DNA from 3 places in the Sodalis sp. RH22 genome. Region 1 is predicted to be linked to each of the others. Evidence: predicted binding sites of a transcription regulator. Region 1 holds the regulator's gene; each other region holds the start of a gene.
What was found. Region 1 encodes Fur, which represses iron uptake genes when iron is present. Its sites were predicted from a motif close to ATAATAATGAGAACNACTATCAA; they were not measured.
Positions count from the first base shown of each region.

Region 1 (3,280 bases):
CGCCGTACAGCTCGCGCTGATGGCCGGCAAAAAAGCATTGGGCCGCCTGCTGGATGACGTTGGCGTCGACTATCGCCTGGCCTTCGACAATGGTGCGTACGGTCAGGTTAAACACTTTGTTGACCACATCCTCCGGGCTGTCGGTGGGCGAGAGTTCGGCGGTGATATCATGGTCGGCATGATCGAAGTACTCGACGATGGCGCTGCGCAGCTGGCGAAAGCCGCTGAAACCGAGAATTTTCGACACCTTGACAATCATGGCTTCCGACAGGCCCAGACTCAGGGCCACCTCTTTGATCCCCGAGACGTCGGTGAGGTTGCCGGGAGATAAAAACCACTCCACTATCCGGCTTTCGTTTTCAGTCATGCCTTCTTGTTTAATACGAATATAAGGAGCAATGCCTATGCCGCGCGGCATATCGTTTTGCAGTTCCGCATCATTCATCTGGACTATCTCTGGTGATTAACATTGCCTGTCACTATATCACCATGGCGAAAGTTTAAAATCTGCTGCGAACTTCACGTTTTTTATTAATTTATAAATTAACTTTTTGTGTAAAAATCGAGTCATCGATCCGGGTTAATTTCAGGAAGGTATTTTTGGCTATATTAATTCAATAAAATCATATAATTAAAATGTATCTTTTGTTGTCGCTTACTGCTGACAGCGAAAAATAGCTTTATCATCAGATTCACAGAATAATTTACCCGGTGAAAAAATCGCAATAAAAACGCTGTCGTTTCAATGGATTACGCAAATTAGCCCAAAATAGCGTCCCAGGGCCTCTATTTATTCTTTATTTATTTTTATTTTCTGTGAAGTTTTCTGGAGTTTGCCGGCGGTGAGCACGGCGGTGATTGGCGGATACGACGCTTGTCGACGCGCTTCGGGAAGGAAACGTTACCAGGGAAGGGGACGGGCGGCGTTTAGCCTCATTGAAAAAAAATCGTTGCAGGGTGAGAAAGCGGCGCGATAACAGCCGCTTTGGAGAAACGGACCGCGCCGCGGTTATTCTTTTACGCCGTTGAGCATATCGGCGTGATCGTGCAGCGTTTCGTCTTCGCGGCAGTTGCCGATTTCACAATGCCCATACAGATATAAGCTATGGTTGGTCAGCTTGATATTGTGCCTTTTGGCAATATCACGCTGGCGCGCTTCGATGAACTCGTCGCGAAATTCGATAACCTTGCCGCAGTCCAGACAGATCAGGTGGTCATGATGATACTGTTGCGTCAGTTCAAAAACGGATTTGCCGCCTTCAAAATTGTGGCGGGTTACGATACCGGCGTCGTCAAATTGGTTTAGCACGCGATATACCGTGGCCAGGCCGATTTCCTCACCCATATCGATCAGTTTTTTGTACAGATCTTCCGCACTGACGTGATGGCATTCCGGATCTTGCAACACTTCCAGAATCTTCAGTCTGGGAAGGGTGACTTTCAGGCCGGCCTTCTTCAATGCAATATTATTGTCAGTCATGCGGGTTTAGTCCTGTTACTTTGATAATCTGATTGTAGGCTAACTTAGCCTATAACATCGGTCGGCCCGAAAAATGTGACGCCGTCTCATTATAAGACTGCCTGTCCAAAATGAAAACCGCGCCTTGTTAACAACTATAGCCCGTTTCAGGGGGCGAATTCTGCAACATTTTGCTAAAAAGGGTGGAACCGCTGCGCTATTGTACCGCGTTGTGGATAAAAGTTAAAAACTTGTATCTATTAATTTGAAAGGATTTAGTTATCAGTGAGGTTGGCGGCGCCGTCCCGACGCCATGACGGCAACCGATTCCCTTGCCGGGCGCCGCGGCGGCGGCACCCTCCCGCACGGCTTGACTTTAGCTGAGCTGCAATTCAGCGCTGATTTGCTTCACCCAGCCGTCCACGCGTTCATTGGTCAGCTCGGGCTGGCGGTCTTCGTCAATGGCCAGGCCGATGAAGTGATTGTCGTCCGCCAGTCCTTTCGACGCTTCGAAATGGTAGCCGGCGGTGGGCCAGTGACCGACGATGGTCGCGCCGTTGGGCTCGATAATGTCGCGAATGGTGCCCATGGCGTCACAGAAATATTCGGCGTAATCCTCCTGATCGCCACAGCCGAACAGCGCCACTTTTTTGCCGGAGAAATCTATTTCTTCCAGGGTGGGGAAAAAATCATCCCAGTCACATTGCGCTTCGCCGTAATACCAGGTCGGGATGCCGAGCAGCAGGGTGTCGAACCGCGCCAGGTCTTCTTTACTGCTTTTGGCAATGTCATGAACTTCGGCAACATCCGCACCCAGTTGCTTCTGAATCATTTTGGCAATATTTTCGGTATTGCCGGTGTCACTGCCAAAAAAAATGCCTACAGTTGCCATGAATTTGAAAACCTCTTAAATATTATGGATATGTTCCGTAACAGAATCAGCGATGCTCTGCGGCAATCATAGCAGACCCTAATGCGGGGAGAAACTCGCCGGCCGGGTTTTGTCGCAAATTTGCCCCGTTCGCGGCCTTGGGCCCTGGACGGGATGGCGCTTTACCGGGCCGGCAAGTTTACTCCGGATGCGGATCCGCGCCTTGTTGCCGTTCAAGCTCGGCCAGTAAAATCAATTCGATCAGCTCGCTGCGCGACAGGTTTTGCCGGTAGGCCAGCTCATTTAACGCATCCACCGCCTCGGCGTTGATTTTCAGCTCCACCCGGCGCAGGCCGCGCTTTTTATCCCGGCGCAGCTGGTTACGCTTGTTGATGCGCAACTGCTCATCGCGGGACAGGGGGTTCGTCTTCGGTCTTCCCGGGCGCCGCTCATCGATAAATAAATCCAGGGTGGTGCGGTCCGTTTGTTCTTTTGCCATAGGTCATGAAGGGATTGTGCATCAAGAAGCAGGCGGGCAAACCCCGGCCGGCGGCGTGGCTGGCTACGCCGTCGGACGCGCATCGCCCGTAACGTTATGTTTTATGTACGCCGGGGCTGCCATAAAACACAGCGGGCCATGTTACCCCAGCCCGGTAGCAAACGACAATATTAAACTCGCGGGCGCTAATCCCGGCGGCGGCCCGGTCTATTCTTCCAGGAAACGGGCCAGGGCGCGCATGACCGCCGCGGGTTTTTCCGCATGAACCCAATGACCGGCGCCGGCGACCACATGCGCCCGCGCCCGGGGGAACTGGCGTTGGATCGCCTGGCGGTAACTGTCATCCAGATAAGGCGATTTTTCACCGCGGATAAACAGCGCCGGCCCTAGCCAGGGCGCCGACTCCCGCCAGCCGATAAGCGCCGGATAGTTATCCCACAGCGCCTCGACG
Region 1 covers NZ_CP178731.1:2,309,511-2,312,790, reverse strand. Annotated here, with positions in the region: gene alsR (transcriptional repressor AlsR) at 1-445, opposite strand, end outside; gene fur (ferric iron uptake transcriptional regulator) at 1,010-1,480, opposite strand; gene fldA (flavodoxin FldA) at 1,836-2,351, opposite strand; gene ybfE (LexA regulated protein) at 2,530-2,829, opposite strand; gene ACL2XN_RS10485 (alpha/beta fold hydrolase) at 3,037-3,280, opposite strand, start outside.

Region 2 (3,280 bases), 2.4 Mb from region 1:
GCGCGCGGCCATATACGCGCTATCGGCATCCACCATCTGGCCCATCAAATACGATTGTTCGCGCAACTGATCCCAGCAGCGGTCGTTGGCGACCGCCGTGCCGAGCATGGCGTCGGAGTGACCGATAATATATTTGGTGCCGGCCTGGATGGAAATATCCACGCCCAGTTCCAGGGCCGGCAACAAAATGCCCGCCGCCCAGGTATTATCCAGCATAATCACGATATCGGGGTTGATCGCGCGAACGGCTTTCACGATCGCCGGGATATCCTGTACTTCCATGGTGATGGACCCCGGCGATTCCAGGAATACCACCCGCGTGTTTTCCTGGATTAAGGCGGCGATCCCGGCGCCTATCAGCGGATCGAACCAAGTGGTGGCGACATTCAGCTTGCCCAGGATATGGCGGCAAAAATCCGTGGTCGGCTCATAGACTGAGCCGGTAACCAGGATATGGTCGCCCGCCGAGACGAACGAGAGAATGGCATTGGTCACTGCCGCCGCGCCGCAGGGGTATAGGGCGCATCCCGCCCCGCCTTCCAGTTCCACCATGGCCTGCTGCAGGGAAAAATGGGTCAGCGTTCCGCGCCGGCCATAGAACAGCTCGCCCTGGGCACGTCCGGCGGTGGCTTTTTTTTTCGCCTGGACCGAGTCAAAGACCAACGACGAGGCCCGCTGGATAACCGCATTGACCGACCCTTGGGTATATTTTTTATCCCTGCCGGCGGTAATCAACGCCGTCTCGATTTTCTTAGCCTTCATTATCCACGCTACGCCTTTAACTGATTGTCTGTACTGAAGGGTCCACCGGCGCAATGACGCCGGTGTTCGCTGTGCTACGTTAACATGAATACGCCGCGGCGGCAGGCGTTTTGGCCGGGCTGAAACGATTTATAATAATATTAATTTTGATTTAAAAAGAGGGATCCGGCATAAGCGCCGCCGCCGCCGTAACCCGCGCGTACGGGAACTGAACGGTTCTTTAACCGAAGTGTTAATAACGTTATTTTCCACGGCGAGGTGTTATTAGGTTGATGAGCGCAGGATAAATTTTATCGCGGGTTGTCGGTGGCGCAAGAATGGTTGATACAAATAATAATGAGAACCACTATCAATTCCCGTTCTGTTTGCTATCATTCTGGCTGGATTATTTTTTAGCAAAGTTTTAGGTGGAGGCGCAGCGTGAAAATGGCTGTTTTACAACGGGTCCAGGTCCTGTCCCAAAGGGCGCAGCGACGTGCTTATTCATTATCCGCAGTGTTGCGTGGCATGTCCGTCGCGACGCTTATGGTATTTGGCCTGACAGGGCCGGCCGCCGCCGCCGCGCCGGATACCGCCCCCGCGCCGATGGGAACCGCCGCCGTCGCCGCGCCGCAAAGGTTGCCGCAGGCGATACCTGTCGACGCCTCCGGCCAGCGGTTGCTGCCGCAGATGGATCTGTCGGTATGGGGTATGTATCAGCATGCCGATGTGGTGGTCAAGACCGTGATGATTGGGCTGCTGATTGCCTCCATCATCACCTGGGCGTTGTTTTTTGGTAAAAGCGCCGAACTGTCGTCGGCGAAACGCCGACTGCGCCGCGAGATGGCGTCGCTTGCGGAGGTGAAGAGCCTGGACGAGGCTTTTTCGGCCGCGGCGGCATTTAAAGAAGCCAGCGTCGCCGGCCGGCTGCTGGCCATGACGCAAAATGAGCTGGATCTCTCCGCCGAGTCTAACGACAGCAACGGCATTAAAGAGCGTGTCGCCTTCCGGCTGGAACGCAGCGTCGCGGCCACCAGCCGCGCGATGGGTAAAGGCAACGGTTTTCTGGCCACCATCGGCGCCATTTCGCCGTTTATCGGTTTATTCGGGACCGTTTGGGGCATCATGAACAGTTTTATCGGCATCGCCCATACCCAGACCACTAACCTGGCGGTGGTGGCGCCGGGCATTGCCGAGGCGCTGCTGGCCACGGCCATCGGTCTGTTCGCCGCTATCCCCGCCGTGGTTATCTATAATATTTTTGCGCGCACTATCGCCGGCTATAAAGCCATGGTGGGAGATTGCGCCGCGCAGGTTCTCCTGTTATTGGGCCGTGATTTGGATCTGGCCGCCAGCGCCGGGCGTCAAAGCGCGCATGCCGTGGCAAAGTTTCGGATAGGTTAAGCGATGGCAATGCACTTGAATGAAGACATTGACGGCGACGGGGAGATGCACGATATCAACGTGACGCCGTTTATCGACGTGATGTTGGTGTTGTTGATTATTTTTATGGTGGCCGCCCCGCTGGCAACGGTGGATATCCGGGTGGATTTGCCCAACTCCACCGCGGCCCCGCAGCCGCGTCCGGAAAAGCCGGTTTACCTGTCGGTAAAAGGGGATAAGCAGTTGTTCCTCGGTGATCAACCCGTCACACCGGCTAACCTGGCGACGTCGCTGGATACGCTGACCCAGGGCAATAAAGACACCACGATTTTTTTCCAGGCTGATAAAAGCGTTGATTACGAGACCTTGATGTCGGTAATGGATAACCTGCGCCAGGGAGGGTACTTCAAGGTGGGGTTGGTTGGGGCGGAATCCGGCGGCAAGCGCTAGGCTGCTGTGAATTCGGCGGCTTTGAGCCGGTGCTGGCGGGCCTGGCCCGCCATGGAACGGTTAGCTTAAGTGATTGCCGCCGGTGACGCCGTGGACTTCGGCCGTGACGTAGCTGGATTCCTGCGAAGCCAGATAGACATAGATGGGCGCCAGTTCGGCGGGTTGACCGGCACGGCCAAGCGGGGTCTGCGTGCCGAATGAAGGCAGCTTTTCGGTGGGCTGTCCGCCGGACACCTGCAATACGGTCCAAATGGGGCCGGGCGCCACGCAGTTAACCCTGATGCCTTTGGCGGCGACCTGTTTAGCCAGTCCGCGGGTAAAGTTCAGGATGGCGGCTTTGGTGGCCGCGTAATCCAGTAACGACGGACTGGGCTGGTAGGCCTGGATGGACGAGGTGGTAATGATGGACGCGCCGGCGGGCAGGTACGGCAACGCCGCCTTGGTCATCCAGAACAGTGAAAAGACATTGGTTTCAAACGTTTTGCGGAACTGTTCGGTCGTCAGATCGGCAATATCCTCCACCGCCGTTTGTTTCCCGGCCACCAGCGCCAGGATATCCAGGCCGCCCAGTTGGTTGTACGCATCTTCCACCACTTTGACATTTACCGACTCGTCGCTTAAATCACCGGGCAGCATAAATACTTTGCGTCCCGCTTCCTTAATCAGTTCCGCTACCTGTTCGGCGTCTTTATGTTCATCGGGATGA
Region 2 covers NZ_CP178731.1:4,681,652-4,684,931, forward strand. Annotated here, with positions in the region: gene metC (cystathionine beta-lyase) at 1-762, opposite strand, end outside; gene exbB (tol-pal system-associated acyl-CoA thioesterase) at 1,189-2,145, shown strand; gene exbD (TonB system transport protein ExbD) at 2,149-2,574, shown strand; gene ACL2XN_RS21300 (SDR family oxidoreductase) at 2,635-3,280, opposite strand, start outside.
Region 2: a site for Fur is predicted at 1,093-1,115, ahead of exbB (tol-pal system-associated acyl-CoA thioesterase). Genes of this name have one in related genera too.

Region 3 (3,280 bases), 1.5 Mb from region 1:
CCAGTTGTTATAATTGCCGATATCGGACTCGGTAATGGTGGCCTGGGAGTTAAAAAAATGATTATTTTGTTTGCTGTAGCTGGCGCCGGCCACCAGCTCATGCTGTCGGCCCAGCAGCTCAAAGGGTCCCGTGGCGTAGGTATCGACGGAATCCAGCTTACGTTTGCCTTTATTCCAGCCGCCGTAGGCGGAAACGCCCTCGCCGGTGTCCTTATCCGGGAAACCGTCGGCATACATCAGCTTGGAGTCGAAATCGGTTTCGGCATGGGTGCCGTTGACGCGCAACTGCCAGCCGTTGGCAAAGCGCTGGGTCAGATCGGCAAAGACTTTTTTCGACTCATGGCTGGAGTAGCTCCAGTCCGGCGCCGGATTAAAACTGCGGTCAAAATGCGTGCGGCTGCCGTCGCTGTACCAGGTCGGCAACCCGCCCCAGGTGGGATTGCTGGTATCGCTTTCCTGATAATCATAACCCAATGATAGCGTGGTGGAATCCGTCAGGTCGGCGTCAATAACGCCATAAATGAATTTTTTGCGGTTATGATAGCGATCAAGCCAGGTATCGTTATCCTGGTAGCCGGCAATAACGCGGCCGCGCACGTTGCCTGATTCCGTCAGCGGCGCGGAAAGATCGGCTACCATCCGTTGCTTATCCCACGTGCCGTAAGTGCCGGAAACAGATCCTTGGAATTCGCGGCTATCGGCACGTTTGCGCACCATATTGATAGCGGCGGAGGGATTGCCCGATCCGGTCAGGAGCCCCGTTGCGCCGCGCACCACTTCGATACGATCATAAATGGCGGTATCCGAACCGGCGTCGCCGAAGTTCCAAACGTCGCTCAGGGTGGTGGGAATATCATCATAAAGAAAATTGTTGATGAAAAAACCGCGGGAATAATACGTTGAACGATCGGAGTCGATATTATTGGCGGTTATGCCCGTGGTATTGGTCAGCACCTCGCCCACGGTTTGCAGGTCTTGATCCTGCATGCGCTGTTTGCTGATAATGCTGACGGACTGAGGAATATCACGCGGCACCAGCAGCATTTTTGTTCCGGCGCGGGTGACCGGCACACTGTAATCCTGCCGGGCGGCATCGGTTGCGCCGCTTGCCTGGGCATTGACCACCATCGTTTCATCAGAAGACGCTTTTTCGCCGGCCGGCTCATCCGCCCATGCCGGATTGACAAAGGATGAAATCAACGTGGCAATAAGGGACAAAGAGCATGTCCAGCCTGAATGAGTTACCCGTTGCCCCGCGCTGCGTTTCATTACCCCTGGCACTGCCGACATTCTCTTTCTCCACAAGACCGTTGTTTTGTTAAATCAATGAGTTGACCGCTACTTTTATGATTCTTTCCCGCCCCCGCGCAGCCTGATGAGTCTGGCATAGAAGGGCGCGCAAAGAAGATAATGAGAATACTACTCATTAGCTTTACATATGTAAATAAATTTAACCAATGTCAGTTCGGCGGGCGGAATCGGTAAGGTGAATGGCGCTGCGGGATATTTTCCAAGTGGGTGATAAATCTTTTAAGCGATTGCCCAGGGGTGGTGCAATGCCGCGGGGCCGGTGCATTATTCTGCCCCGGTATGATCCGCCGGGGCGATGGCGGCATTTTTAAGCGCATCACGAAATAACTTCACCACGGAATTTAACGCCGCGCCTCTTTTTACCACCAGATTAAACGGCGTGGTCACCGAGATATTCTCCGGTTTGAGCGCTTTGATTTTTCCTTCGCGCTCATAGCGGCTGATATAATGTGCGGGCAAAAATCCGACATAATTACCGGTAAGGATAAGCATGGTAACCGCTTCGACCTGTACCGCCACGGCGTTGGAAGAGGAAAAATGAAGCCCGGGATTTTGATGGCCATGATTGGTGTAGAAATGCCTGATTAAACTGGCGCTGGCAATACGCTCATTGGTTAATGCGTTAGGCGCCAAAGAAAACAGCTCATGCCGGTTTGAACAGCAAAGATAGGCTATTTCATGATAAAGGAAGAAATAATCAAAATCGGGTTTTTCCTGGTAGACGGGTATTATGCCACAGGTGAAACGGCCGTCGATAACGCCGCGCTCGATTTCCTCAAGCTGGGTGGCATGGAGACGCACGCTGACCTTGGGCGCCTGGCGGTGTATCTCGCTTAGCGCCCCCACCACCGGTGACTGCGCGTCGGTGATGGTATTATCGATAATGCCGATATTTAATTCACCGAATATTTCATGGCGGGCATGGTTTAACGTATCCCGGAACTGATTTATCGATGAGAACAAATCAAGGCACGCCAGATAAGCCACTTTGCCATGCTCGGTAAGATAAAACCCTTCACGTCCCCGGGTGCACAGTTTCATGCCGAAACGGATTTCAAGATCGGATATTTGTTTACTTATCGCCGCCAGTCCGATATTTAATTCATTGCAGGCCGCGGTAAATCCTCCGGCCTCAACTACCGTTTTGAATACCCGCAAAAGCTTTAAATCGGCAACGCCAATGTTCTGCTGATTAATATCACTTTTGACTGGCGACGTGTTTCCAAATTTGGAAAGTGGACTTTCCATAATAACTATTTACCCCCACGCCCTCGTTCTCCATTATCAATTTAACAGCCTCTTTTATCTCATTTCGCCATGGCCAGCGGATGTTTGTCCTCTTTTCTTCCGGTCTTCATCACCGACCGCGGATAAAGCAAAGATTGCAACATCCATGCCATGAAAGGAGCATGCCATGCCACAACCGGTAGAACGTTTATGGGGAGCACGCTTCAAAAGCGGCCCCGCCGCCGCGCTCAGCGCGCTGTCGCGCAGCCCCGACGCCTATTTTGCCCTCACCGCCTACGACCTGGAAGGCTGCCGCGCCCATGCTTACGAATTGCAGCGCGCCGGGCTGCTGGACGCGCGGGAAACCGACCTGATGGTGGCGGCCATCGGGCAATTGGCCGATGACCACCGCCAGGGCCGTATCCAGCCCAGTATTGATGATGAGGATGTGCATACCTTTATTGAGCGCATGCTGACCGAGCGGCTGGGGGAACTGGGCGGTAAACTGCGCGCCGGCCGGTCCCGCAATGACCAGACCGCCAACGATTTGCGCCTTTACCTGCGCGATAACGCGCGGAAAATCGTCCTCGCCCTGCTGGGATTGCAAACGGCGCTGGTGCAGCAGGCGCAGCAGCATATCAACAGCATCGCCCCCGGCTTTACCCACCTGCAGCAGGCCCAGCCCATTGTGTTCGGTCATCAGCTCCTGGCCCATGCCCAATCGTTTGCCCGCGACGTCGAG
Region 3 covers NZ_CP178731.1:3,785,653-3,788,932, forward strand. Annotated here, with positions in the region: gene fhuE (ferric-rhodotorulic acid/ferric-coprogen receptor FhuE) at 1-1,269, opposite strand, end outside; gene ACL2XN_RS17205 (LysR family transcriptional regulator) at 1,576-2,559, opposite strand; gene argH (argininosuccinate lyase) at 2,726-3,280, shown strand, end outside.
Region 3: a site for Fur is predicted at 1,411-1,433, ahead of fhuE (ferric-rhodotorulic acid/ferric-coprogen receptor FhuE). Genes of this name have one in related genera too.